One region of the Devosia lacusdianchii genome, then DNA from elsewhere that is predicted to be linked to it. Evidence: predicted binding sites of a transcription regulator. Region 1 holds the regulator's gene; the other holds the start of a gene.
What was found. The regulator PhoB, encoded in region 1, activates phosphate uptake and scavenging genes when phosphate is short. The targets are predictions, from matches to a motif close to TGTCATNNANCTGTCAT.
Positions count from the first base shown of each region.

Region 1 (15,905 bases):
CATCCACGACAAGTTCGTCGAGGCGCTGGCCGAGCGGACGCGTAACCTGCGGGTTGGCGATGCGCTCGACAAGAATACCGAGATCGGCCCGGTGGTTGATCCGAGCCAGCTCAAGCAGGACACGGACTATATCGCCATCGGCAAGGCCGAAGGGGCCAAGCTGGCAGCCGGCGGCGAGCTGGTGAAGGCGGCGACCGAAGGCTACTTCCTGCAGCCGACGCTGTTCACCGAGGCGACCAATTCGATGCGGATCAGCCGCGAGGAGATTTTTGGGCCGGTGGCGTCGGTGATCCGGGTCAAGGATTACGAGGAAGCGCTGGCGACGGCGAATGATACCGAATTCGGGCTTTCGGCCGGTATCGTCACCACGTCGCTGAAATATGCGACGCACTTCAAGCGCAATGCCGAGGCGGGCATGGTGATGGTCAATGTGCCGACGGCGGGTGTGGATTTCCACGTGCCGTTTGGCGGGCGCAAGGGCTCGAGCTATGGCTCACGCGAGCAGGGCAAGTATGCGGCGGAGTTCTTCACGGTGGTGAAGACGGCTTATACGGCTGCTGGCTAGGGGGACCCTTACCTCTCCCCCAAAGGGAGAGGTGAAGGGGCTAACGCCGCCGTTGGGTCAGGGCCATGCCGGCCAGGATCAAAACCACACCGAGCGCGCTGGCCCAGAGCGTGCTGGGCACTTGTCGGACCAGGTCGAGCACGACGCCCGAGACCATCTGGCCGCCGATGACGAGGAGTGCGGTGTTGACGGCGCCGATGCGTGGGATGAGCCAACTGCCAGCGGCGACGAAGACGACGCCGATGGGGCCGCCTATATAGGCGTGCCAGGGGGCGTGGGCAGCGCCCGCGGGGATCAGGCCGCCGATGGCGAGGCCCAGGGCGGTCAGCGCGACGAAGCCGACAATGTGGTTCCAGAACGACGCGATCAACGGCGAGCTCGACAGGGCGAGCCGTCCGTTGAGCTGGCGGCTGAGGCCGACGAGGATGCCGGCGAGGCAGGCGAAGGCGATCGAGAGGGTCATGCCGCACCCATGCCGAAGAGAATGATGAGCGTGCTGCCGGCCACGATCAGGGCCAGGGCGGCCAGGTCGCGCGGGCCGGGGATGCGCTTGGGCAGGCCGAACAGGCCCCAGCGATCGGCGGCGAGGCTAAACACCACCTGCCCGGCGAGGCCCAGGGCCAGGGTGCCGGAAAGAGCGAGCGGCGAGTTGACCGTGGTCGAGGTCAACATGACCGTCGCCGCGCCGGAAATGCCGCCGAGATAGGCCCAGAGCGGAGCTTTGCCTGCCGGCCTATCGGCGGTGGTGCGGCGGCTGCGATAGAGGATTGCGAGGAACAGCAGGGCTGCGACGGTGCCAGTGCCGTGCGCCGCCCAGGACGAGAACAACGCGTTGCCGTGGCGTCCCAGTTCGCCGTTGAAATGAATCATAAGGGTCAGCAGGCCGCCCGTACCGAAGGCGGCCAGCAGATGCAGCGGATTAAGCCGCTCGGTGCCGGAGGTCATGGGAAGGTCCGATTCGATGGTGGGATCGAAACCTTACCACGGGCTTTCTCAGTACACATTGACCGCCTTGGCCATGGCCTGCTGGCCGATGAGGCTGCAGAGCTTGAAGATGCCGACCTCGATCTGGGCTTCGTCGCTCAGTGAGAAGCTCAGCCGCATGGTGTTGCGACCGGCGCCGTCGGGGAAGAATGCGCCGCCGGGGACGAAGGCAATGTCCTGGCGGATGGCCTGCTCCAGCAGCACATAAGCATCGATGTGGTCGGGCAGTTCGAGCCAGATGAACATGCCACCCTCCGGCTTCTTCCAGCGCAGGCCGGGCGGGGCATGGTGATCAAGCGCCGCAAGCATGGCATCGCGCCTGACCCGGTAAACGGAGCGAATGCGTTCGAGCTGGCTATCGAAGCCCATTTCGGCGACCTGGTGCATCACCATCTGGTTGAAGCTCGCGGTGTGCAGGTCGGCGCCCTGCTTCAGCATGGCCAGTTTGCGGATGAGGGTTGCCGGGCCGCAGATCCAGCCGATCCGTAGTCCGGGCGACAGCGTCTTGGAGAAGGTGCCGCAGTAGAGCGTGCGTGTGGCATCGATCGAGCCGGCCTCGGCGGCATCGAGTGCGGCGATGGCGGGCAGGTCTTCGCCGTCATAGCGCAAGGACGAATAGGCGGCGTCCTCGACGATCACGGCGTTGAGCACTTTGGCCTGATCGAGGGCGTTCTGGCGTGCCGACCGGCTCATGGTCTGGCCGGTTGGGTTGGCGAAATCGGGGACCAGGTAGATCAGCCGGGCTGCATCGGGGCCGGTCGGCTGCGGTGCTTCGAGGGGAACGAATTGCGGCTCGAGGGCGGAGAAGGCCTGCAGGGCGCCGAGATAGGTCGGGCGCGCGGTGATGACCTTGCTGGCCTTGTCGAGCAGCAGCTTGCCCACGAGGTCCAACCCCTGCTGCGAACCTGAGGTGATGAGGATGTTTTCCGCGGTCGCGGGCACGCCGAGCTTGCGCATGTGGTCGGCCAGCCATTGGCGCAGCGGCGCATAGCCCTCGGTGGTCGAATATTGCAGCGCCTCGCGGGCGATGGATGGGCCACCGAAGGCGTGACGCCAGGCATCCTGAAACAGGCCGACATTGAACAGGCCGGGATCGGGTATGCCGCCCGCGAACGAGATCATCGACGGTTTGCCCACCAGCTTCAGCAGCTCGCGGATTTCCGAAGCCTTCATCGATTGGGCGCGGGACGAGAGGCGAAATTCCGATGGCGTCATTTGTCTCACCATGCAATGATACGAGTGATACAAACAGGCAATCATTGTTATGTCAATAGTATTGACATAATTGGATGTGACTTGGCCTGATGGCGCCGGCCGGAGCTTGTTTGGGGCCTAATGGAGCGTTGGACAATCAGTGTCATTCAGCGTAAGGCTTCGCTCATGAGTGATACAATTTCTGCCGTTAGCGATACAATGTTGAACCTGCCTGACAATGGCCAGCCGCTGCACGAGCGGCTGGCCAGCGCAGTCGAGATGGCCATTGCCGAGGGGCGCTATCGGACTGGGGCGCGCCTGCCGACGCACCGGCAGCTGGCGCAGCAGTTTTCCGTATCCATCGGCAGCGTGACCCGCGCTATCGATGCGCTTAGCGCGCGTGGCGTGGTTCGGGGAGAAATCGGACGCGGGACGTTCGTGCTCGGTTCGGCTGTGGGCGAGGACGATGGTGGTATCATCGACCTGGCGATCAACGCACCGCCGCCGGTCATCAGTGCGCAGAGACTGGCCGAGGCGACGGAATTGGCCAACACGCATGCGCTCCGCCTCGTCCTCGGTGGCTATGAGGATCACAGCGGGACGGCGCGGCAACGGCGCATCATGGCTGGGTGGTTGAGCCAGACGCGCACCGCTGTTGATGCCGACGAAATTCTTCTCTGCAACGGTGCGCAGCAGGCGCTGCATCTCGCCTTCGCTGCGTTGCGTGATATCGCCGGGACGATCATCCTGACCGAGAGCGCGAGTTTTCCCGGTGCCATTGCGGCTGCAACCAACCTTGGCATGACCATGTCGCCGGTGGCGCATGACAGCGAGGGCTTCATTCCCGAAGCGCTGGACGCCGCTTTGGCGGCAACCGGTGCCCGGATCGTCTACACCACGCCGGTCTGCCAGAACCCGCTGGGGTTCGAGACGGGGCCGGAGCGGCGCCGGGCTCTGGCCCGCATCGCCGAACGCCGCGGGGCGATGATCGTCGAGGACGACATCTATGGGTTCTACGCGGCCAAGGGGAACCTGACCTATCGCGAACTGGTGCCTGACCGTGTGATCTATGTCACGGGCCTATCCAAGAGCCTGACCCCGTTAGTGCGAATGGGGGTGATCGCGCCGCCAGCATCGCTGGCTGCGAGCGTGCGGCGGCGGTTGCGAGCGGAAAGCTGGGGTCAGCCGCCTTATGCGGCCGAACTTGCCATAGCGATGATCGAAACCGGGCTAGCGGCGGAGGCACTCGCCGCGATCCGCGCCGAGGCAACCGAACGGCTGGCGCTGACCAAGGTCGCGCTGGGCATAGCCAGCGTTCCGATGCCTGGCGGGGCGCCACATGTGTGGCTGCCGATGACAGCATTGCGGGCGGAACAATTTTCGCGGCGCGCCAGCGAGGCCGGGGTGCGCCTGACGCCACCGACGGCGGTGCAGGTGGGGGAGGCGCCGGTGGCCGGGGTGCGCCTCTGCATCATGGCGCCGCCGACGCGGCCAATGCTGGAGCGCGGACTCAAAATCATAGCCGAGATACTGGCGACCGACGAAGACGTGCTGGTGTAGCGCCGTGCCTGTAATCGTGAGTACGGCGCTGATCTATGCCGGGGCGGCGCTGGCCGAGATTGCCGGGTGTTTTGCCTTCTGGGCGTGCCGGCGCTGGTGGCTTTCGCCTAGCTGCTGACGCTGGCTCCGGCCGAGCATGCCGGGCGAACCTTTGCGGCCTATGGCGGCGTTTACATCGTGGCGTCGCTGGCCTGGCCGTAGGCAGTGGAGGGGCGGGTGCCCGATCGCTGGGACCTTACCGGCGGCGCGCTGGCGCTGATCGCGGCTGGCATCATCCTCTTCGCGCCGCGCGGTTAGCCGACGGCCCTCTTGCGAGGGGAAAAGCGATCGGCTACCAGTGACGCGCTTTCGGTTCCGCCAGGACGCGCGGATTAAAAGGGAACACGGTGCGGATTACCCATCAGGGGCCAATACCGTGGCTGCCCTCGCAACTGTAAGCGGCGAGCCATCCGTGCGCATGCCACTGGTCCACCGGGACCGGGAAGGCTGCGGATAGCGCCAGAGCCGCGAGCCAGGAGACCTGCCAGAGCGCAAGACCAAGTAGCCGGGCGAGGTGCCCCGGCAGGGGGCGCGATTGGAACCTGGCACGAATTTCGTGGCACGGTCGATGAATTGGCCTTCTCCCTTATGGAGAAGGCGAGATGGCTCGACCTGACGCAATAGTCTTCTGCATATCCCAGCAATATCTGAGTGCCGGCCGACAGGCGGCGCTGGCTGAAGGCCTGCTCGCGGCATCGCCTGTGCCGGCGCGGCTGGTGCGGCTGGAGGGCACCGGCCCGCATCTGGGCATGGTGCTGGATGAGCTGGCCGATGAGGGTCATGGGCGCATACTGGTGCAACTGCTGGGGTTGCCGTTTTCGCAGAGCCTGGCGGCCTGGATTCCAGGTGTGCTGGCGCATTGGAAGGCCGAGCGCGGTGACGGCGTCGAGTTGCTGCTGGGCGATGACGATCTGATCGACGCCGATATGCTTGGACGCATGGCACAGGCCGCTGTGGACCGGACCGACGGTGCGGTGGCGATCACCGACCAGAAGCCGAGCCTGGGCAAGCCGGGCTGGAACAAGGCGCCGCCCTTCAAGCACCACCTGCTGGTCTGCACCGGGCCGCGCTGCCATTTCCGCGGCGCTCCCAATCTCAAGATTGCGCTCACTGAAGCACTGACCGCTGCCGGCCTCAGCAAGGAGTGCCTGGTGGCGACGACCGGCTGCCTCTACCCGTGCAGCCAGGGGCCACTGCTGGCCGCCTATCCGCGCGGCGAATGGTACCGCCTGCTCGACCGCGCGGCGGTGGAGCGCTTCGTCACCACCGTCATCGGCGCCGGCGAGGCGCTGCCCGACCTGATCGTCCAGCATGTTGCGCCGCTGGACACCCCATCCCTTTCATCTGGAGAGACCCCATGAAGTTGACGACCCTGTTTGCGGCCGGCCTGTTGCTGGCCGTTTCGGCGCCGGTATTGGCGCAGCAGACCAGCTACCCGCTGACCATCCAGAATGGCGAAACCACGCTGGTATTCGAGCAGGCGCCGGAGCGGATGGTGACGCTCAACGGGCATACCACCGAGCTGGCGCTGGCGCTGGGCCTGGCGCCCAAAATGGTCGGCACCGCCTATATGAACCACCCGGTGCTCGACAGCCTCAAGGCCGAGTACGATGCCATCCCGATCCTGTCCGATGGCACCGGGTCGCCATCGCTGGAAGTGGTGCTGGGCACCAATGCCGACTTCACCTTCGGCCGCCTCAGCGCCTATCGCGACACGGCGGTGGCGCCGGTGGAAAAGCTCGGCGAGCTTGGCATCAACGCCTATGCGGTGACCGGTACGCTGATCAAGGGCGCGACCATGGACGTGGTCTATGAGGACATTGCCAAGCTGGGGCAGATCTTCGACATCCAGCCCAAGGCCAATGCGCTGATCGAGAGCATCAAGGCCGACATCGGCGCGGTGCAGGACACGGTGAAGGCGGCCGGCGTCGCGCCAGTGACGGTCATGGTCTATGACAGCGGCACCGACGCCATCTACACGACAGGCAAGGCATTGCAGACGCACCTGATCGAACTGGCCGGCGGCGTCAACGTGTTCGCCGACGTGGACGAAACCTGGGCCAATGTGAGCTGGGAAGAAGCCGTGGCGCGGGCGCCCGAGGTGATTGTGATCAACGACTATGGCCAGGTGAGCGCCGCCGACAAGATTGCGCTGCTCAAGGCCAATCCGGCCCTGGCCAGTGTGCCGGCCGTGCAGAACGACCGCTTCGTGGTGCTGCCGCTGCCTTCGGCCTTCGAGGGCGTGCGCAACCCCGAGGCAGTGCGGACGCTGGCGGCCGGATTCTATCCGGAACTGTTCCCGTGACCACGGACACACTCAATGCTCCCGCCGGCTGGCGGGAGCATTTGCGGGCGCTGCCGGTGGCGCTCATCGTTGCGGCCCTTGGGTTGGCGCTGGCGCTATCGCTGACGCTGGCGGTGACCATCGGCCCGGTGCCGCTGGACGCCAGCCTGGTGTGGCGTATCACCCTGGCCAAGATCACCGGCGCGGCCGGCGACTGGACGGCGGCCGAGGAGGGCATCGTCTGGACGCTGCGACTGCCGCGCGTGCTGCTGGCAGCGCTCGTCGGCGGTGGGCTCGCGGCCGTGGGCGTGGCCATGCAGGCGGTGGTGCGCAATCCGTTGGCCGACCCTTATGTGCTGGGCATTTCATCGGGGGCCTCGGTGGGCGCTGTGCTGGTGCTGGGCACCGGGGCATTGGCCGGACTTGGACTTTATGCCGTGCCGGCGGGGGCGTTTGCCGGCGCGCTGGTATCGTTCGTGCTGGTGTTCCTGGTGGCGATCGCCGGGGGGCAGATGTCGCCATTGCGGCTGGTGCTGGCCGGCATGGCCTGCGGCTATTCGCTGTCGGGGCTGACAAGCCTGATCGTGCTGACCTCGGAAAATCGCGAGCTGGCGCGCAACGCCATGGAATGGCTGCTGGGCAGCCTGGGTGGAGCCGCCTGGAGCGACCTGGGACTGCCTGGCGCGGCGCTGCTGATCGGCACGATCTACCTGGCGGTCAACGGGCGGGCGCTCAATGCGCTGCTGGTTGGCGACGAGACGGCGCGGACGCTGGGCGTCGATGTCGGCCAGTTGCGCCTGGTGCTGTTCGTGGTGCTGTCGCTGCTGACGGGCGTGATGGTAGCGGTGAGCGGGGCGATCGGCTTTGTCGGCCTGGTCATTCCGCATGTGGTGCGCATGCTCGTCGGCAGCGATCACCGCCGGGTGGTGCCGGTGGCGGTGCTGGTGGGCGCGATCTTCCTGATCTGGGTCGACGTGATCGCCCGCATGGCCTTTGCTCCGGTGGAATTGCCGGTGGGCGTGATCACGGCGTTGCTGGGCGGGCCGTTCTTTATCTGGATGCTGGCGACGCAGCGCCGCAAGCGGGAGGCGGCATGAACCAGGTATGGGTCAAGGGCGTCTCGGTGGAGGCGGCGGACCGGCGGATCGTCGATTCGGTGATGTTCGGCGTGGAACACGGCGAGTTCGTGGGCCTGGTGGGTCCCAATGGCAGCGGCAAATCGAGCCTGTTGCGCACCATCTACCGGGTGCTCAAGCCGATGGGCGGGGCAGTGCTGCATCTGGGCGACGACGTGTGGCGGCTCTCGGCACGCGAGGCGGCGCGGCGCATGGCCGTGGTGGCGCAGGAACGCACCGGCGAGTTCGACTTCACGGTGCGTGAACTGGTGTCCATGGGCCGCATGCCGCACAAGGCTGTGCTGTCCAATGACGGCCCGGAGGACCGGGCGATCGTGGCGCGGTGCCTCGATACGGTGGGCATGGCCCACTGCGCCGGGCGCAGCTTCAGCACGCTATCGGGCGGCGAGAAGCAGCGGGTGCTGGTGGCGAGGGCGCTAGCGCAGGAGGCGCCGTTCCTGGTGCTGGACGAGCCGACCAACCACCTCGACATCCGCCACCAGCTCGAGCTGCTGGCGCTGGTGCGGCGGCTGGGGACGACGACGCTGGCGGCGCTGCATGACCTCAACCTGGCGGCGCGCTACTGCCACCGGCTGGTGATGCTGGCCGAGGGCAGGGTGGTGGCGATTGGATCGCCGGCCGAGGTGCTGACGGCGGAACGGATCGCTGATGTCTATGGCGTGGGCGCCACCGTGCGGCTGGAGGAGGGCGTGCCGCGGATCGAGTTTTATCCGCTGTGAGGGGTGTCTTTGTTGAACGCCCCCTCCCAGCCTCCCGATAGGGGGAGGGGCTGCGCTGGTGGATGACGCGTCATTGGGCCCCCGGCAAGCCGTGGCCGCGACCTCGTCCTTCGACAGGCTCAGGATGAGGTCCATGGGGGATCGGTTGCGCGTCCGCACGGCACCGTGAGAGCAGCAAGCCCAAGGGGCTCAAGCCACCTGGGCAAATCTCTCGTCGAAGGCGTAGCCGGCGCCACGGACGGTGCGGATGGGGTCGGATTCGCGGCCGCGGTTGATGGCGCGGCGCAGGCGGCCGATATGGACGTCGACGGTGCGCTCATCGACGTAAACGTCGTTACCCCAGACGCCATCGAGCAGTTGTTCGCGGGAGTATACCCGGCCCGGATGGCGCATCAGATATTCGAGCAGGCGGTATTCGGTGGGGCCGAGGTGGACGTCGCGGTTGGCGCGGCGTACGCGGTGGGTGGTGCGGTCGAGCTCCAGGTCGCCGACCTTGAGGGCAGCGGTGACCAGGTTCGGGTTGGCACGGCGGAGCAGGGCGTGGATGCGGGCGACCAGTTCGGGCACCGAGAAGGGCTTCACCACATAGTCGTCGGCGCCGGTGGCAAGACCACGAACGCGCTCTTCTTCCTCGCCGCGGGCGGTGAGCATGATGATCGGCACGCGGGCCGTTTCCTCGCGGGCGCGCAGGCGGCGGCAGAGTTCGATGCCCGAGATTTCCGGCAGCATCCAGTCGAGCAGGATCAGATCGGGCAGCTTCTCCTGGATGGCGTGCTGGGCCTCGTCGCCGGTTTCGGCGGTGACGACGCGGAAGCCCTCGGCTTCGAGGTTGTAGCGCAGCAGGATGGCGATATCGCCTTCGTCTTCAACGACGAGGATGGTCGCGGGCATGGGTGGCTCCCGTCGGGTCTCTTGGCACCACGTCGGTGCGTGTGGCTCCACCCCCTCCTAGCCTCCCCCATCAAGGGGGAGGTATGGGCCGGTGGTTGGGAGGCTTCAGCGCTTCTTGCGGCTTAGGCCTTGATCTGGGTTCGGTGCAGCTCCTGCACGTCGGCGGTGAGCTGCTTGCCGGTCTGCAAGTAGTAGGCGCGCTCGGCGATGTTGGTGGCGTGGTCGCCGATGCGTTCGAGGCTCTTGGCGCAGAACAGCAGATGCGTGCAGGGCGTGATGTTGCGCGGATCTTCCATCATGTAGGTGAGGAGTTCGCGGAACAGCGAGGTGTGCATGGCATCGACTTCGTCGTCGCGGTTGCACACTTCGATAGCGGCGGCGGAATCGCGGTTGGAATAGGCATCCAGCGCTTCCTTGATCTGCCGCAGCACCAGCGCCGTCATGTTCTTGACGCCGTTGTAGAAGGTGGGTTGCAGGCTCATGCCCTCGAGCTTGAGCGAGCGGCGCGCCAGTTGCTTGGCCATGTCGCCGACGCGTTCCAGATCGGAAGCGACGTGGATGGCGGTGATGATGGCGCGCAGATCCGACGCCATGGGCTGGCGGCGGGCGATCATCGAGACGGCCATGTCATCGATCTTGCGCTGCATGTCGTCGATCCGCTGGTCGGCAATGATCGTGACGTCGGCCAGCTCGCGGTCGAGCTTGAGCAGGGATTTGGTGCCGTTCTCGATCGCGACTTCGACCTGCCCGCCCATTTCGGCGATGGTCTGGGCGAGAGCAACAAGCTCGTCATTGTAGGACGAAACGATGTGTTCGGTAGCCATTGTGATTCCTCGCCTTAGCCGATGCGGCCCATGATGTAGTCCTGGGTCTGCTTGTTGACCGGGTTGGTGAAGATGTCTTCGGTGACGCCTTCCTCGATCAGATTGCCCAGGTGGAAGAAGGCCGTCTTTTGCGACACACGGGCAGCCTGCTGCATGGAGTGAGTCACGATGACGATGGTGTAGTTCTCGCGCAGTTCGTCGATGAGTTCCTCGATGATGGCGGTCGCGATCGGGTCGAGGGCCGAGCAGGGCTCGTCCATCAGGATGACTTCGGGACCGACGGCGATGGCGCGGGCGATGCAGAGGCGCTGCTGCTGGCCGCCGGAGAGGCCGGTGCCGGCTTCGTTGAGGCGATCCTTGACCTCCTCGAAGAGGCCGGCCTTGCGGAGCGAGGACACGACGATCTCGTCCAGATCGGTCTTGGAACGAGCCAGGCCGTGGATTTTCGGGCCATAGGCAACGTTCTCGTAGATCGACTTGGGGAAGGGATTGGGCTTCTGGAACACCATGCCGATGCGGGCGCGCAGCTCGACGACGTCGAGGGCGGGATCATAGATATCCTCGCCGTCGAGCTTGATAGTGCCGCCGACCCTGGCGCCTTCAATAGTGTCATTCATGCGGTTGATGCAGCGCAGGAAGGTGGACTTGCCACAACCCGAGGGTCCGATGAAGGAAGTGACGGCGCGATCGGGAATGTCGATCGAGATGCCGTGCAGGGCCTGCTTGGCACCGTAGTGGACGGTGACATCGCGGGCGGTGAGCCGGATCTGGCGGTCGAGCATGTCGGTGGGATTCATGGTGGTGTTCACTGATTGCTGGGTCATCTTAACCTTGCCGGCGACCATATCCATTTGGCGTGTCCTTGTCCTAGGCGCGCTTTTCGAGGCGCGAGCGCAGGTAGATGGCGACGCCGTTGAGCATGATCATCACGAGGAGGAGGACCATGATGGCGGCGGCGGTGCGGGGTTCGAAGAAATTGCGGTTTTCGTTGCCCTGCCAGAGATAAATCTGGACTGGCAAGGCGGTGGCCTGGTCGAGCGGCGTCGCCGGGACAGCGGCCACAAAGGCCTTCATGCCGATGAGCAGCAGCGGGGCGGTTTCGCCGAGCGCGTGGGCCACGCCCAGGATGGTTGCCGTCAGGATCGATGGGAAGGTGACCGGCAGCACATGGTGGAACACCATCTGCGTCTTGGATGCACCCATGCCGAGGGCGGCCTGGCGGAGCGCTGGGGAGACGCCAAGCAGGGCGCCACGGGTAGCGATAATGATGGTGGGCAGCGTCATCAGGGTCAGCACCAGGCCGCCGACCAGCGGGGCGGAGATGGGCAGGTGCATGTAGTTGATGAAGGCAGCCGCGCCGAGGAGACCGAACACGATCGAGGGCACCGCGGCAAGGTTGTTGATGTTGACCTCGATCAGATCGGTGAGGCGCGACTTTGGCGCGAACTCTTCGAGATAGACCGCTGCGGCCACCCCGATCGGTACGGCAAGCACGATGACGATCAGCATCATCCACAAGGTGCCCACAAAGGCGCCGAGCAGGCCAGCGGAGGCTGGGGCAGATCGGCTATCGACGTTGGTGAAGATGGACCATGCGAAGCCGTTGGTGATGGCCCCGGTGGCGACCATTTCGTCGATCAGCGCTCGAGCCGGGGCGGAGAGTTGCTGCTGGGCATCGCCCAGCGAACGATCGATGTTTCCCTTGATCCAGTTTTGTGCATTGGCCGACGCGAGGACATCGACTTCAACAGTCTTGCCCAGCAGGGACGGATCGGCGACAAACTGCGCCCGAACCTGGTGGCGGGCATCGGTTTCAGCGATGGCCAACAGGTCCTTGGAGTCGATCTCGAAGCCGGCCGGCGCTGCAGCGCGCAGGCTGGCTTCGATAACCTTGTTCCAGTTGAGCATAGCCAGGTCACGTTGCCACTTGAGGTTGGCGGCCTGGAAGTCTGCATCGGACTGGCCGTCGGCACGGACCGGGGCGGGTTCGACGTCGATGATCGCCGGATCAAAGGTTACCGACAGATGCACATTGGACTGAGTGAAGGCCGGGGCCCCCTTGCGGACGATGTCGACAAACAGCAGGGCAACAAAGCCGAGCGCCACGACAATGGCCGCCAGACCGAGACTCTTGAAGATATTCTCGCTGAGGTGACGCTTGCGCAAGCCGGCGCGGATCAGCTTGGTGCGTTCGATGGAGGCCTGGTGGTCAGTGGAGAGCATATCGGTCATGATTATTCGTACTGCTCCCGGAAGCGGCGGACGATGTAGAGGGCGAAGACGTTGAGGCAGAGGGTGATGACGAAGAGCGTCAGACCCAGAGCAAAGGCCACCAGCGATTGGGGACCGGCAAAATCCGAGTCGCCGGTCAGCTGGTTGACGATCGACACCGTGATGGTGGCCACCGGCTCGAAGGGATTGCCACGCAGGACCGGCGAGTTGCCGGCGGCCAAGACCACGATCATCGTTTCGCCCACGGCGCGGCTCACAGCCAGCAGGAAGGCCCCGACAATGCCGGGGAGAGCCGCGGGCAACAGCACGTTGCGAATGGTCTCGGACTTGGTGGCTCCCAGGCCATAGGCGCCATCGCGCAGGGTGCGCGGTACCTGATTGAGAATGTCGTCTGATAGGGACGACACGAAGGGGATGATCATAATGCCCATGACCACGCCCGCGGTGAGCGCACTGGTCGCCTTGATATCGAGGCCGATGAAGCCGCCGACATCACGCAGGAATGGGCCAACCGTCACCAGGGCGAAGAACCCAAAGACGATGGTGGGAATGCCGGCCAGGATCTCGATGATCGGCTTGGCCACAGCGCGGAAATTGTGGTGGGCATACTGGCTGAGATGGATTGCCGCCATCAGGCCGACCGGCACGGCCACCAGCATGGCGATGAGGGTAATCATCAGCGTGCCGGCGAGGAGCGGAAGCAGGCCATACTGACCGTGCGCGCCACCGCCGGTGGAGGAAAAGCTGGGGTTCCAGACCGTGCCAAAGAAGAAATCGATCGGGTGGATGAAGGTGAAGAACTTATAGGCCTCGCTGACCAGCGAGGCGACGATGCCGACGGTGGTCAGGATGGCAACAGCCGAGCAGGCCAGGAGCGCGATATTGATGACGCGCTCGACGGCGTTACGGGCCCGGAGGCGGGCGGTGATGCGGCTGCGGGCGTAGAGCAGCGCCGCGACACCAGCCACCGCGGCAGCAACGATGACAACCAGAAATGTGATGAACTGGAACGAGCGCAGCGCATCGCCCGCGGTCTGTTCATAGGGCAGGACTTCGCCCGCCACACCATAGCCCGATGCCAGCGACTTGATGCGGGCGATGGTGGCGTTGAGGCCGACCTGATCGAGCGACTGGACGGTTTCTACGGGGATTTGGCTGACGATGAAATTGTGGGTGATGCCATCGCCGAGCCAGGCCCAGAGGATGACGATGACGATGGTCGGAACCAGCGTCCAGATGGCGACGTAGGAGCCGTGATATTGCGGGCGGGAATGGACCTTGACGCCGTTGGCGGTCGCCAGACTGCGGCTACGGGCCCAGCCGGATTGGTAGGCCAGACCCAGCAATACAAGCAGCATGCCGGCAATTATCAGGGAATTCATCGGTACGCGCCCCCGCGGAGGAAATGAGGTGGGCCGCGCGATGGATCGCGCGGCCCGTTGGGGTTCTTACTGCGCGCCGGCTTCGAAAGCCGCGAGAACTTCGGCGGTCTTTTCGGCCGGCTGCGGGATCAGGCCAGCGGCTTCCAGCGTGCCACCGACGCCCGACATCTGCTCGGACAGGAAGAACTGGACAAACTCCTCGATGCCAGGGACCACGCCGATATGCTGGCCCTTGACGTAGAAGAACAGCGGACGGCTGACCGGATACTCGCCAGCAGCGACAGCTTCAGCCGACGGCACGACGCCGTTTACGGTCGCTACCTTGAGGGTGTCGGTGTTCTGCTCGTAGAAGCTGAGGCCGAACACGCCAACGGTGTCCTTGTTCGAGGTCAGGCGAGCGAGCGTTTCTGTATAGTCGCCAGCGATCTCAACAACGACGTCCTGACGGAAGGTGGTGCAAGCGGCGTCGAGTTCTTCTTCGCTCATCTCGGGCAGACCGGCTTCTTCGCAGCCAGCGTGAGTGACCTTTTCCTCGAACACTTCACGGGTGCCGTGGTTGGAACCCGGAATGGCCAGGGCGATCGCCTGATCGGGAAGCGAAGCGTCGACTTCGGACCACTTGGTGTACGGGTTGTCAACCATGGCGCCGTCAACGGGGACCTTGGCGGCAATGGCCTTGAACACCTGGACAGGGGTCAGGGCGAAGTCTGGGCCGGTGGCAGCAGAGGCGAACACAATGCCGTCGAAGCCGAACTGGATTTCGCGGACGTCGGTCACGCCAGCGGCGGTGCAAGCCTCGAGTTCGCTGTCCTTGATCTGGCGCGACGCATTGGCGATGTCGATGGTGTTCTCGCCGACGCCCTCGCAGAACTGCTTGAGGCCGCCGCCAGTGCCGCCCGAACCCACGACCGGGGTCTTGAACTCAGGGAAGGCAGCGCCGAATTCTTCGGCCACGATCGAAGCGAAAGGCAGAACGGTGGAGGAGCCGGCGATCTGGATGGTGTCGCGCGACTGGGCGAAAGCGGCGGATGTGCCGAACGCGGCAAGCGCGATCACGGCAGCACTGGCGAAAAGTGCAGACTTCATGGGAATTTCCCTTTCGGAATTCAGTTCAAACCTGGCTGGCCGATCCGGCAGTTCATTCCCCGGTGCCGCCCTTTGACGTGGCCGACCATATGGGGGGTACGCGACAGTTTTATTGCGATTGCATGACGCGTTTGTGACAGGTTAATGCGCTGATTGCGTTGATTTTTTCCGATGGCAAGTCGGCTGTGGCATCGCTGTGTGACATTCGAATGTGACACATTTGGTTGGGCCGGGCCGCGAGTCTGCAGGGCCCTGCAAGACGACAATAGCGGGCGATTGTGACAGTCGTGTTATCGCCCGGCCTAGCGCAGCAGGGGGCGAACTTCGGCCTGTACCTTGCGCATCAGGGGCAGGAAATTGGCGATCATGTGGGAGGTGGAGGCGCGGGCGGATTGGGCCCCGATATTCAATGCTGCCACGGTCTGGCCCTGGGCATTGAACAGCGGCACGGCGATGGAGCAGAGGCCCAGTTCGAGCTCCTCGTCGATTACGGCGAAGCCCTGGGCAGCGACAACCGCAAGTTCGGTGGTGATGGAGCCCAGATCGGCCTTGGTCTTGGCCGTGTAGGCAACGAGATCGGAGCGGTCGAGAACCTCCCTTGCCTCTGAGGCGGGCAGGGCGGCGAGCATGATGCGGCCCATGGAGGTGCAATAGGCCGGCAGGCGCGCACCGGCACCCAGATTGATCGACATGACCCGCCGGTAGGACGCGCGCGCGATGTAGAGGATTTCGGTGCCATCCAGTACGGCCGCGGACGAGCTCTCATTGATCTTGGCGGACAGCTCTTCGAGGAAGGGCTGGATCAGCCGTGGCAGTGGCGTGGCGGCGAGATAGGAATGGCCAAGATTCAGGACGCGCGGCGTCAGGCGAAAGAACTTGCCGTCATAGGTGGCATAGCCGAGATGGGTCAGCGTCAGCAGGCAGCGCCGTGCGGTGGCGCGTTCGAGGCCGGTGCGATTGGCGACATCGGTGATCGACTGGCTGGCGTGTTCCTCGTCGAAGCACTCGA
Region 1 is NZ_CP092483.1:2,938,256-2,954,160, reverse strand. It holds gene MF606_RS14565 (aldehyde dehydrogenase family protein) at 1-565, shown strand, start outside; gene MF606_RS14560 (DMT family transporter) at 606-1,028, opposite strand; gene MF606_RS14555 (DMT family transporter) at 1,025-1,510, opposite strand; gene MF606_RS14550 (aminotransferase-like domain-containing protein) at 1,559-2,764, opposite strand; gene MF606_RS14545 (aminotransferase-like domain-containing protein) at 2,930-4,303, shown strand; partial or broken gene MF606_RS14540 (YnfA family protein) at 4,317-4,600, shown strand; cobalamin riboswitch at 4,636-4,844, shown strand; gene MF606_RS14535 ((2Fe-2S) ferredoxin domain-containing protein) at 4,945-5,703, shown strand; gene MF606_RS14530 (ABC transporter substrate-binding protein) at 5,700-6,647, shown strand; gene MF606_RS14525 (FecCD family ABC transporter permease) at 6,644-7,723, shown strand; gene MF606_RS14520 (ABC transporter ATP-binding protein) at 7,720-8,481, shown strand; gene phoB (phosphate regulon transcriptional regulator PhoB) at 8,671-9,372, opposite strand; gene phoU (phosphate signaling complex protein PhoU) at 9,495-10,196, opposite strand; gene pstB (phosphate ABC transporter ATP-binding protein PstB) at 10,211-10,993, opposite strand; gene pstA (phosphate ABC transporter permease PstA) at 11,064-12,428, opposite strand; gene pstC (phosphate ABC transporter permease subunit PstC) at 12,431-13,810, opposite strand; gene MF606_RS14490 (PstS family phosphate ABC transporter substrate-binding protein) at 13,877-14,896, opposite strand; gene MF606_RS14485 (IclR family transcriptional regulator) at 15,199-15,905, opposite strand, start outside.

Region 2 (15,905 bases), 1.8 Mb from region 1:
GCGACAGTCGATCGGGCCGCCACGGGGGTAGTCTGCGCGCGGAGTCATTCCGGCGCAGGCCGGAATCCATATCCGTGGCGAGCCGCATAACCCAGCGCCCGGCTGGCTCCGCATGGATTCCGGCCTACGCCGGAATGACATCGTGGTTGTGGTTATGACCGCGTCACCCCTTCGGCGCCGCCACCGAGGCCCGCTCGACCAGCGGGCATTCCAGCTTGGTGATCGGGTAGCGGCCGCCGGGATGGTCGGCCATTTCCTCGATCTGTTCGATGATCCACTGGCCCATGGCCCGGTGGGGCAGGATCGATGTCGTCAGCGCCGGATGCATGTGGCGCGAGATTTCCTCGTCGTCATAGCCGATGACCGACATGTCGCGAGGGATGTCGAGACCGGCCTCCTTGAGCGCCTCGTAACAGCCGATAGCCATGCGGTCATTCTGGCAGAAAATGGCGGTTGGCCGATTGGGCAGGTCCAGCAATTGCCGGGTTGCGGCATAGCCGGCGCTCGCCGACCAGTCGCCCTCGACCACCAGTGCCGGGTCGAACGGAATATCGGCGGTGGCAAGCGCTCGACGATAGCCCTTGAGCCGATCCTGCGCCGCCTCCATCCAGATTTCGCCGGTGATGGTGGCAATGCGGCGATGGCCCTGGTCGATCACGTAGCGCGTGCTGCGCTGGCCGCCGGCAATCTCGCTGGGCACCACTGCCGGATGCGATTGGCCGGTGGTGTAGCAATTGAGCAGGAAGACCGGGATATCGAGATCCAGCAGCTCGGCGCTCAACTCGATCTCGCGCGTGAAGATGCTCATATAGACCAGCGCGGAGACCCCTTGCCCGACAAAGGCACGCACCAGCTCGGCCTCGGTCGCCGGATCGTTGAAGGTCTGCGACACCATCAGCAGATCGCCATTGGCCCGTGCCGCCACGCCGGCGCCATCGATGGCCACTGCCGCCTCGGGGCTCGCCGACATCTGATCAACCAGAAAGCCGATCTGCCGCCGCTCGCTCGGGCTGGCCACCTGCAGCCGCGCGACCGGCGCTGCGTAACCAAGCCGCCGCGCCGCGTCATAGACCCGATCGCGCGTCTGCGCCGACAATTTTATCCCCGGGGACTGATTGAGCACGAACGACACGGTGGCCTGCGAGCATCCCGCCTCACGCGCCACATCGGTCATCGTCACCCGCCGCTGACTCGTCCGCCGTACCCGCCCCCCAACGAAAGGAGCGCCGGGTTTTTCGATCTGCTTGGTCATAATTGCTGGTTCCGGAGCGGCGCGTCCAGTATTGCTAATACCAATTAGTCAATATGAGCAAGCATAAGCACGTTTGGCGATCGGGAAAGACGCGATTACACCGCAGGAATCCACGCCTGCATGTGCAGCACATTGCCGCCCAGCCTGGCAAAGGCGCGCTGACGGCAGGAGAAGACCAGTATCTGCTGGTCCTGGGACTGCTGATGCAGGGCATCGAACATGCGTTCGATCCGGTCGTCGTCGGAATAGACCAGCGCATCGTCCAGAATGACCGGCGCCGGACGGCCGTCGCGGGCCAGCAGGCGGGCAAAGGCCAGACGCGTCAGCACTGACAATTGTTCGCGCATGCCGCCGCTCAGCCGATCGACATCCTCATCCTGGCCCTTGCGCCGCACCCGGTTGGGCAGCAAGGTCTCCTCGTCGAACTCAATGGCGATGTCGTCGAATAGCAGGCCGATCAGTGGCCGCAACTCTGTCAACACCGGCTTGAGATAGAGGTCGCGGGCGGCCGAGCGCGCCGTCGCCAGGGCCTGTCGCAGGCGATCGAGTACGGCGATCTCGGTTTCCAAGGCATCGACGCTGGCCTGGGCGGCGGCCAATTGCCCCGCGGTCTCCTGCCAGACCTCTTCGATAGCGGCATCGGCGCGGCCATTGATGTGTCCGTTAAGGTCAGCCAGCGTCATGCGCAATTGGTTGACTTCCTGCACCGCCGCCTGCTGCACGGAGCGAGCCCGGCGCAAAGCGGTGTCAGCGGCGGCCAGATCATGCCCAGCGCTGCGCAGCGACGCGGCATGCGCCTCGGCCCTTTCGTGCTCCGCCAAACTGGCGGCGTTGCCCTCCGCCAGTGCCCGCTGCCGGGCCGGCCGTTCGGCGGCAGGGCCGAGCTGTGACTCGAGACTTGCGCGCTCGGCGGCGTTGGCGGCCAGCGCGGTCTCAGCATCGAGCAGAGCGTTGACCGCGAGGCCCAGAATGGGCTGGATTTCGCGTGCGGCATTGCGGGTGGCGGACACCTGCTGCTCGGACACGGCATGCGCCTGACGGGCCAGCTCCGGATCACCCTTGAGTTCCAGCGCCTCGGCATCGAGTTCGGCCAGGCGAGCGATCTCGGCTTGTAGCGGCACGAGACCGCGCGGTGCGAGGTCGGCAAGACGCTGCCGGGCCAAATCCAGTTCGCTCGTCTTGTCGCGCGCCAGCGCTTGCCGCTGCCGTGCCGCGGCCAGACTCTCCACACCCAGTGAGGCCAGCAGCGCCTTGTGCTTGGCGGCGACCTGTTCCATGGCCTGACCGGCTTGCGCTGGACGATTGGAACGCAGGGTCAGCGACCCGACACCGGCAATATCGAGCCGCGCCGCCCCGGAGAATGTGTGGTCGCGACCCGCCTCGATGGGGCGTCCGTCGAGGCTGACCTGGGCACCGGCATTAGGCGCGGGGTCCAGTCGCCAGGTCGGCAAGGTGGCATCCTGCGCCGCCTTTAGCCGGACGAGTTCGAGGTCGAGCGCCTGCAATTGCTCCAACGCCGTATCCGACAGGGCCAGGATTGCCAGCGCCGCCTCGGCTTCCTCCACCTGCAAGCGAGCGCGGTCAGCCTGCTGCAACCGGGAGCGCAATTGCTTGAGCTGCTCGGCCGCGTCGCGGGCGCGCAGGGCGGTTTCGAGGCGCGACAGCAGCTGACGATTTTCGCGCTCTTCGGTTTCGGCAAGCTGGATGGCGGCGGCAGCACGGTCATTGTCGGCGGCGGCGCTTTCGCGCCGGGCCAGCGCATCGTCGCGATGACGCTGCAGGGGAACGAGGCGCTGTTCGAGGATGTCGGCTTGCTGCGAGGCGGCGACGAATGCCTCCAGCGCCATCTGTGCCGCCTCGTGGCGGTGCCGTGCCAGTGCCGCTTCGGCCTCGGCAGCCTTGAGCGCCTCGTGGTGGGATTTGGCGGCCTCGAATGCGGCCTCGGCTGCCGTCACCGCGGCGAGGCGTGCGGCTTCCTCTTCAGGATTTTCGATCTCGGCGAGGCGGGCGCGTGTGCGTCGACGCTGGTCCAGCGCTTCGCGTAGCGTTGTGACTTCGGCCGCCAAACGCTGCTCTTCGGCAAGCAGGCGGTCCCGATCGCCGAGCGCCGTGGCATAGCGGCCGCCGGTCTTGGGCTTCAACGTTGCCGTCACCAGCTTGAAAAGCTCCTCCTCACACGCCGCAGCAATCTCGGCCATGCGCCGTCCGCCGGTGAGCGACTCGACCTCGCCCTGCACGGAGGTCAGCACGCTTTCGCGCACCCGCGTCTCGCTTTCCTCCTCGCTATTGCTGCGCCTCTCGATGCCGGTAATGCCCTGGCGCACCCAGAGCAGACCCGCCGGCCCGGCGCTGCCACCGCGGGTGAGATCGGCGATGAAAGCTTCGGCCTCATCGGCCTGGGCGATGAGACGGCCAGTATCGAGATCGGTCACGGTGGCGCGCTTGCCAGCATAGTATTGCTTGGTCAGGCGATAGTGCCCGGCATCGGTGGCGATATCGGCCTCCACCAACGGGCTGCCGCCGCTATAGGGACGCAGCAATTGCACCGGTTTGGGCGTGCCGGTATGCGGCTGGAAGAACAGGGCATGCAGCGCCTCGAAGCAGGTCGACTTACCATATTCATTGGGGGCACTCAGCACGTTGACGCCGTCGCCAATGCCTTCGATGGCGACGCCCTGCCCGCCGAAGCGCTTGACATTGTGCAGACGCAGAGCCGTCAGCTTCATGGCGCGATGGCCTCGCCATAGGTGAAGAGACGCACCAGTGCTTCGCGGGCGATATCGCGCTCACGGGCGGAGCGGGTGACGTCCGTGCTTTCGGCGAGCAATGCATCGGCCGCGTCGCGGAGAGCGCCGGCCCGATCGATTAGGTCGAGGTCGGTGCTCTCGCAGTCGGTCGCGAGATCAGTGGCATCGAGTTCGAGGTGGGCGAAATCAGGCGCCGCCTGTTCGACGGCGGCGGCGAGGGCGGCGCGACCGCTCATGCGGACACGACCGGCGGCTTCGATGCGGAGCAATGTCTGCCGCCGCAGCGACGCATCGGGCAACAGCACGGCGAGTGCGGCGGCGCCGTCGTCGGAGAGAAGCGGCAGGGGGAGTGTTTGCCAGGCGAAGCTGGCGGTATCGACGGGCGTGATATCGGGCAGAGCGCCGGGGCCAGCAACGCTCACCACTAGGGCCTGCCCCGGCTTGGCATGCTTGAAGCGATCGGGTTCGGGCGTGCCGCTATAGCGGGTGCGCTCGTTCACCGCGACCTGGCCGTGCCAGTCGCCGAGTGCCAGATAGTCGAGACGGGCCAGCGCGGCGCGGTTGGGCGCAATGACCGATGAGGCGACGGCGTCTTCGGAAAATTGCTGGATCGGGCCGTGGGCGAGACCAATGCGCAAGGTGCCGGATGGCGTCTCGGCGCTATCCATCCAGGCCGTGAGGTCGCGACCTGGCCGGCGGGTGGTGCAGGGAGCGGGCAGCAGCGCAACGCCGGGCGCGAGGGTCACGATAGCAGGTTCGGTCGCCAGCACGACGTTTGGCGGGGCTGCCGCGCGCGCAGCGTCCCAAAGCTGGTCGGCGAGCAGGCTATCGTGGTTACCCGGCAGCAGGACCCAGTTGAGGGGCGCGTGGTGCCCCATCTCGGTCAGCGCCTGACGCAGCATGGCGGGGGATGGCGTTTCGGTATCGAAGGTATCGCCGGCCAGCAGGATCGTGCTCGCGCCATGGTTGCGCGCCGCGTCGGCCAAGCGGGCGATGGCGCCGTGGCGCGCCTCGCGCAGGCGTCCGCGCAAGTCCTCCGGCAAATTGCCGAAGCGCTTGCCGATGTGGAGATCGGAGCTGTGAACGAAGCGAAACATTTGCGCCCACACAGACCTCAGAGCGGCGCCAAATGCAACCTTGGCTTTACCGTCATACGGCTGTTACGCCCGGGGGCTATTTCCGACTCATCCGAATGAGTAGCGATGGTTGGAATGCGCAGTCGAGGGCAGACGTGGGAGACCACGCGCGACAAGATCAGCGACGAGATCGCGTCAGGGCACCTGACGCCCGATGCCCGGCTGCCGTCCGAGCCTGAACTGTGCCTGCTCTATGGCGCGCGACGCCATTCGCTGCGCCGGGCGCTGGCGGCGCTGGTGGCCGAGGGCAAGCTGCGGGTGGAGCATGGCCGGGGCACGTTCGTCGAGCGCGCGCCGCTGCTGAACTATGTCATCGGGCCACGCACGCGCTTCCGCGAAAACCTGCTGTCGCAGGGGCTGACGGCGTCGGGACAGAGCCTTTCGGAAATGCAGATACCGGCCAGCACACGCGTCGCCGCGGCGCTCAAGCTCGAGCCCGGTGCGCTGGTAACGGCGCGCTCATGGCGCGGCTTTGCCAATGAGCTGCCGATCAGCCTGGGCTGGTCCTATCATGACGCGGCGCGCTTTCCCGACCTGACCGAACGACGCAAGGCCGGCGGGTCGATCACCGAAATCTACCGCAGCTATGGCATTGCCGACTACCGCCGGCAAAGCACGACCATTTTCACCCGCCTCGCCACCGAGCACGAGACATCGCTGCTGATGATGCGGCCGGGCCAATCGGTGCTGATCGTGCAGAAGACCGACGTGGACCTGAGTGGCGCGCCGATCGGCTTCTCGGAAGCGGCCTGGGCGGGTGATCGCGTGCAATTCACCTTCGAAACCGCCCCGACGGGCGCGATGGCGACCGAAAGGACCGACGATGTTCAATGAAAGCACGGGCGGCGGGCCGGACCACGCCGCGATCCTGAATGTGCTGGCGCGCGCCCGACCGGATGGGCTGAAGGCACTGGCGGAAGCAGTGCTGGATGGGCTGGGCGATATCGAAGTCGTGACCAACCGCACAGGCCTCGTGATGGTGCCGCTGCGCGACACGGTGGCGAATGTCGATTTTCACCTGGGCGAAGTGCTGGTCAGCGAGGCGCATATCACTGATGGCGGTGGGCATGTCGGCTACGGCATGGTCACTGGCCGTGATCTTGAACGCGCCATGGCGATGGCGGTGATCGACCTCAGCATCGCAGCCAACGGCGCCCACGCCGCCGTCACGACCTTCATCGATAGCGAGCGGGCTTACCTCACAGCCGAGGACGACATGCGCATGCGGCAGGTCGAGGCCACGCGCGTTGAAATGGAGACGTTCTGATGTTGACGGTTGCAGCCCCCGATCGGGCCGAAGCCCGATCCAACGCCACGTTCGAAGCGCTGATGTGGTCCATGGCGCGGCCGGGTGAAGTCCGGGCGCTGCCCGAGGCCGGACTCGGCGGCATTATCGAAGCGCTGATCGATCTCGAATGCACCGTTTTCGCCGATAGCGCTGACCTCATGGCTCGGGTCGCGCAAACCGGGGCGCGGGTGACGCGCCAGGTTGAGGAAGCCGACCATGTGTTTGTGGACACGCTGGGCGGAACGGCGTGGCTCGAAGCCCTGCGCTGCGGCAGCGCGCTCTATCCCGATGATGGCGCGACGCTGGCGATGCGGACGCGGCATGACGGCGAGTATTGGTTGCGGCTGACTGGACCGGGCGTCGAGCGGGCGCGGGAGGTGTCACTGAGCCTGCCACCGGAATTCTGGGCTTTGCGGGCGCAGCTTTGCGCCTATCCCGAGGGGTTCGACCTGTTGCTGGTCGATGACGATGCGGTCATCGGCATCCCTCGCTCGACCATGGTGGAGGTGCTCTGATGGCTTATGTTGCAACCCGTGGCGGGGAAAAGGCCATCGACCAGGCCGAACGGCTGTTCCGGCAGGACCTGGGGGCGATCGACGCCGAGCGCGTCGCCGCGATCCGCAAATCCATGCCCTATCTGATCGACCGGGTCATGGGCGAAGCCTCGCTCTATGACGAGGAGCTGGCGGCGCTGGCGCTGGCGCAGACGGGCGGCGAGCTTTCGGAGGCGGTGCTGGTATTGCGCGCCTGGCGCACGACGCAGCCGCGTATCGCCATTGCCGCGCCCGTGCAGCAGGCGGACCTGCTGACCCAGCGCCGGATTTCGGCAGCGTTCAAGGACATTCCAGGCGGCCAAATTCTCGGGCCGACGCTCGATTATTCGCACCGCGTGCTGGCCACCGATGTGCTGGAGGGAACGCCGTTCAGCCCGCCGGAGGTGGAAGCGGCTGACCGCCCTGCCCCGGCACGACAGCCGGCGCTGGCGGACTGGCAGCGGCGGCAGGGGCTGGTGGCGCCAGCGACTGAATCGGACGTTGCCGCTGAAGACATTCCAGACCTGACGCGGGAGCCGCTGCTGTTTCCGGCATCACGTGCGCATCGGCTGCAGAGCCTGGCGCGGGCGGAGACAGGTGGCGTATTGGCCCTCGGCTATGCCGCGATGCGCGGCTACGGCAATGCGCATCCAACCGTCAACGAATTGCGCCTGGCCGAAGCCGAGGTGGTGGTGCGGCATCCGCGCGGCACATCATTCTCGGCGGGTCGGGTGCGGGTGAGCCAGGCCGAGGTCACATCCAAGGAAAAGGGCGGTTATCTCGAACTGGGGTTCGCGGCGACCTTCGGCTGGAACGAGGTCAAGGTGATCGCCGCAGCGACGCTCGATCTCAACTCGGCCGAAGCGCCGGTCGGTTCGGCCGTGCACGAGGAATTCTACCTCTACCACACCGAAAGTGTCGAAGCCTCGGGCTTCTGCATCCACTTCAAGCTGCCGCACTACGTCACCTTCCAGTCGGTGCTCGACGCCATGCGTGATGCCAAGGCCAAGCAGGCGACCGCCAGCGCCGCACCGGCAGAAATCCTTCAGACGGAGCCCGCGGAATGAGCCTTTCCACTCTCACCAAGCCCTGGGCGGCGACCAGCTACGGATTCCTCGATGCGTCGGCCAAGCGCGAGCTGCGCCGCAAGATGCTCAAGGCCATCGCCGTGCCCGGCTGCCAGATGCCCTATGCCAGCCGCGAAGTGCCGATGGCGCGCGGCTGGGGCACGGGCGGCTTGCAGGTGACGCTCACGCTGGTCAATCCGGCCTCGACGATCAAGGTCATCGACCAGGGTGCCGATGACGGCGTCAACGCGGCGTCGATCCGGCGCTTCATCAGCCGGGTTTCGGGCGCTGCCGAGACCTGGGACACGCTCGACGCTTCGATTGTGCAGTCGCGCCACCGGGTGCCGGAAGAGACGATGCGGGACGACCAGATTCTCGTCTTGCAGGTGCCGAACCCGGAGCCTTTGCGCGGGGTGGAGCCCAATATCTCGATCGCGCGGCAGATGCATGCCGATGCCGATTACGGCAAGCTGTGGCTGACGCTCTATGAGCAGATCGTGCGCAAGGGACGCATCATGCAGGGCGCGGGTTATCCGAGCCTGGTCAACGGCCGGCATGTGATGACGCCGTCGCCCATTCCGCGCTGGGACGTGCCCAAGCTCAACATGGCGCGACACCTGACCTTCCTGTCGGCAGGGCGCGAGAAAAGGCTGTTCGCCGTGCCGCCGTTTACGCGGGTGGAACCGCTGGTGTTCTCGGATCGGCCCTATCTGGTCGAGGACCACGCGCATCTGGTGTGCAAGCGCTCGGGCGTCAGTGGCTTCTTCATGAACGAAATCCCGATCGAGGGCGGCGGTTCGGCGTTCGAGGTCTCCGACAGCAATCTGGGGATCAAGGCGATCCGCAAGGCCGAGGGCGAAGCGGTCGAGGTCGGCCAGACCTGGTATCGTAATGGGGAGTTCTCGGCATGAGCATCGACACAAGCGCTGCGCCGCTGGAGCGGGTGGAGCCGCAACTGACCCGCACCCAACCGCTGCTGAGCATGCGCGGCGTGTCGCGCCGCTACGGCAATGTCGCGGCCCTGCGCAATGTCGATCTCACGGTCTATCCCGGCGAGGTGATGGGTATTGTGGGTGAGAGCGGCTCAGGCAAGTCGACGCTGCTGCGCATGATGAACCTCGAAGACACGCCTGATAGTGGCGACTATCGGCTGCGCCTGCCCAACCGCGAGGATGGCAATCTGTTCGACATGGCCCGCTATGACCGGCGCATGCTGTGCGCTCGCCACATCGGCATCGTCTACCAGAACCCGCATCTGGGCCTGCTGATGAAGCATAGCTCCAGCGGCAATGTCGCTGAGCGGTTGCTGATTGCGGGCGAGCGCAGCTTTGACGTGCTGCGCGGCAAGGCGCGCGAGGCGTTGGAGGCCTCTGAGTTCCCGCTGGATCGTATGGACGCGCGGCCGATCGAGTTGTCAGGCGGCATGCAGCAGCGCGTACAACTGGCCAAGGCCATCGCGCTCGAACCGGCGCTCTTGCTGCTCGACGAACCCACGACGGGACTCGATGTCAGCGTGCAGGCACTGGTGCTCGATACGCTCAAGCGCCTCCAGCGCGACCGCAAGATCACCATGGTATTGGTGAGCCACGACCTCGGCGTGATCCGCACCATGGCCGACCGCGTACTGGTCATGCGGCATGGCGAAGTGGTGGAGCGGGGACTGGCCGACCAGGTGTTCCAGGACCCACAGCACCCCTACACCCAGCAACTCGTTCACGCCAAACTCTAGGGGCCAGCATGTCCACCGCACTACCCCTGCTGCGCGTCGAAGGACTGACCAAAACCTTCCGCATGTATCATCTCGACAGCATGCTGCATGCTTTCGAAGACATCAGCTTCGACCTGCATAAAGGCGAATTCCTGCTGCTGCGCGGGCATAATGGCGCCGGCAAATCCACCCTGCTGCGTACGCTGTGGCGCAGCTATCTGCCGGTGGCCGGGCACCTTTGGTATCAGTCGCGGCTCGGCGAGATCGATCTGGCCAATGCGGCAGACGTCGATATCGCGCTGCTGCGGCGGCAGGAGATCGGCTTTGTCACCCAGTTCCTCAATGCCCGTCCGCGCGTGGCGGCGCAGGATATCGTGGCCGAGCCGCTGTTGCTGGCCGGTCAATCGCAGGCAGAAGCGCTCGATCAGGCCCGGCACTGGCTCGACCAGTTCGGGGTGCGTCCCGAGCTTTGGCGCGCCTATCCGAGCACGTTTTCGGGCGGCGAACAGCAAAAGGTCAATCTGGCTCGGGCCCTGATTTTGCCACAGCGATTGCTCCTGCTAGACGAACCAACGGCATCGCTCGACGTCGGCGCGCGCAGCGCGCTGGTACGCCGTCTGGCCGATCTCAAATCCGCAGGCGTCGCTATTGTCGGCGTCTTCCACCATCCCGGCGACGTGGCCGACCTCATCGATCGCGAGATCGACCTGGCAACGCGCGCCATCACCGATGAAAGCGAACGGGCAGACCATGTGGCTCTCTGATTTCCGTATTGTCCTGGCCGACCGGGTCATCGAAAACGGCGCACTGCGCATCGAAGACGGCCTCATCGCCGAAATCCGCGAGGAGCCGGTCGCCGATGCGGAGATCACCGGCAACGGCCTGATCCTGATGCCGGGCATGATCGACATGCATGGCGATATGATCGAACGCGAGCTGGAGCCGCGCCCCAATGTGCGCATGCCGATGGAAATGGGCCTGCGCGATCTCGATCGCAAGCTGGCCAATTCGGGCATCACCACCGCCTACGCAGCGGTATCGTTCAGCCCGTCTTCGGCCTATGGACACATGCGGAGCTACGAATTTACCAGCGAGATGATCCGCGCGATCCGCTCGCATGCCGAGATGCTGCTGGTCGATCACCGGGTGCATGCCCGCTTCGAAGTGACCTTCCCGGCCGCGCTATCGGTGGTGAAGGAACTGATCGCGGAGGGTTCGGTCGACCTGATCTCGCTCTGCGACCACACGCCGGGCCAGGGGCAGTATCGCGACCTGGAATTGCAGGCGGCGAACATATCCAAGGCCAAGGGCATCACCATCGAGCAGGCGGCGGCCAATCTCGAGCAACGCATCCGCGAGCGCAAGGAAACGGCGGGCGACCTGACAGCGACGCTGCGGGCGATTGCTCAGTACTGCGCCCTGCACGGCGTGCCGCTCGCCAGCCATGACGACGACACGGTGGAAAAGGTCGCGCAGATGCAGAACCTGGGCGCCGCCATCAGCGAATTCCCGGTGACGCTGGAAGCGGCCCGGGAGGCCAAGGCGCGCGGCCTGGCCAATGCCATGGGCGCCCCTAATGCGCTGCGCGGTACGTCCTATTCCGGCAACCTATCGGCGCGCGATGCGCATGCCGAAGGCCTGCTCGACCTGTTGGCTGCCGACTATCACCCCTCGGCCATGTTGCCGGCCGTGCTGGTATTGGCCAAGAGCGATCCTGAGGGCCTGCCGGGGGCAGCACGGCTCGCGACTATTAATCCGGCCCAGGCGCTGGGGCTCGAAGATCGCGGTGAGATCCGCGGGGGTCTGCGCGCCGACCTGATCATCGCCGATGATCGCGGCGTCGGTCACGTGCGGGCAACGCTGAGCAAGGGTGCCGTGGTCTATTCGGATGGAAGCGTGCCTACGGCCAATAGTTTGCTGCGTCACGAGCATGTCATTCGAATGAGTTAACGCTGTCATGCGGACGAGTTAGCGTCGGCCAATCGGAAACGAACTGCCCAAAGCGGGCATTCAGGGTGGGTCATGCTTGAACTGAAGAAGATCACCAAGACGTTTGGCGACACGATCGCGGTCAACAATGTTTCTCTCAGCTTCGAGCGCGGCCAGATGGTCGGCATTATCGGACGATCGGGCGCCGGCAAGTCGACGCTGCTGCGGCTGATCAACCGGCTGACCACGCCGGGCCAGGGCAGAATTCAGTTCGAAAACACCGACGTGGGGGCACTGGCCGGGCGCGAATTGCGCGCCTGGCGGGCGCGCTGCGCCATGATCTTCCAGCAGTTCAACCTGGTGAACCGGCTCGACGTGTTGACCAATGTCTTGATCGGACGGATCGGTACTGCCGGGACGCTGCCTGTTATGTTCAAGCATTTTTCAGTACAGGACCGCGCGCTCGCCGCCATGGCGCTGGACAGGCTCGACCTGCTGCCGCAGGCACTGCAGCGCGCCGATACCCTATCGGGCGGGCAGCAGCAGCGCGTGGCCATCGCCCGCGCCCTGATCCAGAATCCCAGCATGATCCTGGCCGACGAGCCGATCGCATCGCTCGATCCGCGCAATGCGCGGCTGGTCATGGATGCGCTGCGGACCATCAACAAGCATGACAAGATCACTGTTATCTGCAACCTGCATACGCTCGACGCCGCCCGCGCCTATTGCGACCGCATCGTTGGGATGGCGCATGGGCACGTGGTTTTCGACGGATCGCCCGCCCAACTGACATCGCGGGTGATCCACGAAATCTATGGCGGCGATACTGAAAACGCCGTGGATGAAAGTCTGACGTCGACCATGGCCGCTCACATGTCGGCCAGCGCCGCCATGCAACGAGAAATGGCCGAGGCGCAGTAGCGCCGCCGCCCCTCTTACCGACAACCTGGAGCAAACCAATGTTCACTTTCGTGCGCCGCAGCGCTGCGGCCGTACTGATTTCGGTCGCCCTCATCGTCCCTGCCCTCGCCCAGGACTGGCGGGAGCAGTATCCCGAACTCACCATCGGCATTTCGTCGGGCGAGAACGAGACCGACGCCATTGCCCGCAACGAGCCCTATGCCGACTACCTCAGCCGCGAGCTGGGCGTGCCGGTCAAGATCGTGCGCGGCACCGACTATGCCGCGGTGATCGAAGCGATGCGCTCGGGCCACGTGCAGATCGCTTCGGTCGGCCCGGCTGCCTACGCCCTGGCGCGCAAGATCATGGGCGAGGCCATCGCTCCGGTTGCCATCACCCTCGATGGCGACGGCAATCGCGGTTACTATTCGGTGATCGCCGTGCGCGCTGACAGCCGCTACCAGTCGCTGGAAGACATCAAGGGCCAGTCCTTCGCCTTTGCCGACCCGAACTCGACCTCGGGCTATGCCGTTCCGTCCTACTACCTCTCGACCGAGCTGGGCACCAATGCCGACGAGTATTTCAGCGACGTGGCGTTTTCCGGCGGCCATGAGCAGAGCGTAATCGGCCTCGTCAACGGCACGTTCGAAGCGGTGGCCACCCATTGGCGCAACGAGACCGCCGGCAATATCCAGACCATGGAAAAGAAGGGCCTGATCGAAAAGGGCGCGGTGCGCATCATCTGGACCTCGCCCGTCATCCCGAACACACCTGTCATGATCCTGACGGGTCTACCGCAGGAACTGCAGGATGAATTCAAGACCGCGCTGATGGCGTTCCCGACCAAGGATCCGGAAGGCTTTGCCGCCTATACCCGCGGCGAGTCGAGCGGCTATGTCGAGGCCAAGCACGAAGACTATCTCGATGTGATCGCCATCACCGAACACAATGCCGAAGACCGTCGTCGCAACGCGGCCAACTGATTGACCTTGATGGACACGCAGGCCGCCGGCTCGCGTGTCCATCGCCTTTTGCGAGGAGTGCTTCGATGACAACGCTCGACCAGCCACAGCGCAGCAGTACAACGCGGCATGACCGCCTGACGTCGTTCGAGGCGCGCTACCAGCATGCCAAGCGCGTGCGGCACGCGTGGACGATGCTCTATGGCGTGCTGTTCCTCGCGGCACTGGTTGCTTCGGTCTCGGTCAGCGATTTCAACCTTTCCGGGTTGATGCAAGGTCTGCCCAAGGCCTGGACCTATATCGCGGGCACCATTCCCAGCCTGTCGCTGGAGACGCTGGGAGCCGATCTGGGCGAATGGTATTGGGGATTGCGGTTCTGGCTACGGCTATTGGTCGAAACCATCCTGATGGGGTTTGTCGGCACAGTGCTGGGTGGTGTGCTCGCGCTGTCGCTGTGCTTTTTCGCCTCGCGCAACCTGACGCCGAACAACGGCTTCTATTTCGTTTCCCGGCGCGTGCTCGAATTCTGCCGCACCGTTCCCGAACTGGTCTTCGCGCTCATCTTCGTGTTCGCCTTTGGCCTTGGGCCATTTGCGGGCGTGTTGGCGATCGCAGTGCATACTGCCGGCTCGCTGGGCAAGCTGTTTGCCGAGGTCAACGAGAATGTCGACCCGCGCAGCATCGAGGGTGTGCGGGCGGCAGGCGGCAACTGGCCGATGGTGATGCGACTGGCCGTGGTGCCGCAGGCGCTGCCCAATTATGCGAGCTATCTGCTGCTGCGGTTTGAAATCAATGTGCGCGGCGCTTCGGCGCTGGGCATCGTTGGGGCCGGTGGCATTGGCCAGGAGCTCTATGTCGCCATCCGCCAGTTCGAATACACCGACATTTCCGCGATCATGCTGCTGCTGATCGCCGTGGTTTCGATCATCGATATCGCGTGCGAGACCGTCCGCCATCGCATGATCGGCCAAGACCTCATTTCCGGGCATTGAACCATGCAAACCGTCACGCAAGCCGATATCGCCCGCCTCAAGAGCATCAATCCAGCGTTGCTGCGTCGGCCCTGGGGTCAGAGCGCGCGCGACTGGGGCCTGTGGCTTGTCTTCGCGGCCGTTCTGGCCTTCGGCCTCTGGTGGATCGACGCGTCGCCGCTGCGGGTGTTCGACGGGCTGTCCAAGCTTGGGATGCTGGTGCGGCTGATGCTGCCGCCGTGGCCGGGCGAGAGCTTCTTTGACTTCTGCTATGCAATCCTCGAAACGCTGGCCATGGCCTTTTTAGGCACGCTGATCGCCGCGGTGATTGCCCTGCCGCTCGGGTTCCTGGGCGCCAAGAATATCGTGCCCAATTGGCTGTTCCATTTCAGCCTGCGCCGCGTCTTCGATGGCTTTCGTGGCATTGACGGGCTGGTCTGGGCGCTGATCTTCGTGTCGGCGGTCGGCATGGGGCCATTCGCGGGCGTGCTGGCTATCGCGGTTGGCGACGTCATGGTGTTCGGCAAGCTGTTTGCCGAGGCGATCGAGAATGTCGATCGGAAATCGGTGGACGGCGTGCGCGCCGCGGGTGGCAGCGATACGCATGCGGTTCGGCTAGGCGTGTTCCCGCAAGTGCTGCCGGTCATGATCAGCCATGTGCTCTATTTCTTCGAGTCCAATGTCCGCTCGGCCACCATTCTGGGTATTGTCGGTGCGGGTGGCATCGGGCTGCAATTGTCGGATCGCATTCGCATCAACAACTGGCACGAGGCGGCCTTCATCATCCTGATGATCCTGGTCACCGTGGCGGTGATCGATGCGATCTCCATGCGCATTCGCGCCCGCATCATCAACGACAAGCCGAGTGCCTAGGCACCGAACAGCGTGCGGAAGATCAGTGGTGCGAGGAACGCGGTCGCAAGGCCATTGAGGGCCATGGCCAGGCCGGCGAAGGTGCCGGCGACCGAGTTCACCTGAAAGGCTCGGGCAGTGCCGATGCCGTGCGAGGTGAGGCCGGCAGCGAAGCCACGTGCGGCATAGTCGGTAATCCTCAGCGCGTTCATCAGCGGGGTGACGATGATAGCGCCCAGAATGCCGGTGGAGATGACGAGCACGGCTGTCAGTGCCGGTTCACCGCCGATCTCGCCAGCAATACCGACGGCAATGCCTGCCGTGACCGATTTCGGCACCAGCGCCAGGACAATCTGCTGCGCCGCGCCCAGCAGCAGGGCAATGCCGGTGGCCGAGAGCATGGCGAAGGGCGCGCCAACCGCGAGTGCGGCCAGGATTGGCAGCGCCGAGGCTCGGACCAGCTTGCGGCTGCGGTAGAGCGGCACGGCCAACGCCACAGTCGCCGGCCCGAGGATGAAATGGATGAACTGGGCGCCATCGAAATAGGTATTGTAGCTGGT
Region 2 is NZ_CP092483.1:418,776-434,680, reverse strand. It holds gene MF606_RS02190 (LacI family DNA-binding transcriptional regulator) at 1-31, shown strand, start outside; gene MF606_RS02185 (LacI family DNA-binding transcriptional regulator) at 164-1,252, opposite strand; gene MF606_RS02180 (AAA family ATPase) at 1,348-3,978, opposite strand; gene MF606_RS02175 (metallophosphoesterase family protein) at 3,975-5,096, opposite strand; gene phnF (phosphonate metabolism transcriptional regulator PhnF) at 5,211-5,969, shown strand; gene phnG (phosphonate C-P lyase system protein PhnG) at 5,959-6,402, shown strand; gene phnH (phosphonate C-P lyase system protein PhnH) at 6,402-6,938, shown strand; gene MF606_RS02155 (carbon-phosphorus lyase complex subunit PhnI) at 6,938-8,023, shown strand; gene MF606_RS02150 (alpha-D-ribose 1-methylphosphonate 5-phosphate C-P-lyase PhnJ) at 8,020-8,934, shown strand; gene MF606_RS02145 (ATP-binding cassette domain-containing protein) at 8,931-9,752, shown strand; gene MF606_RS02140 (phosphonate C-P lyase system protein PhnL) at 9,761-10,495, shown strand; gene MF606_RS02135 (alpha-D-ribose 1-methylphosphonate 5-triphosphate diphosphatase) at 10,482-11,681, shown strand; gene phnC (phosphonate ABC transporter ATP-binding protein) at 11,754-12,581, shown strand; gene phnD (phosphonate ABC transporter substrate-binding protein) at 12,620-13,543, shown strand; gene phnE (phosphonate ABC transporter, permease protein PhnE) at 13,609-14,514, shown strand; gene phnE (phosphonate ABC transporter, permease protein PhnE) at 14,518-15,366, shown strand; gene MF606_RS02110 (LrgB family protein) at 15,363-15,905, opposite strand, start outside.
Region 2: a site for PhoB is predicted at 5,147-5,163, ahead of phnF (phosphonate metabolism transcriptional regulator PhnF). Genes of this name have one in related genera too.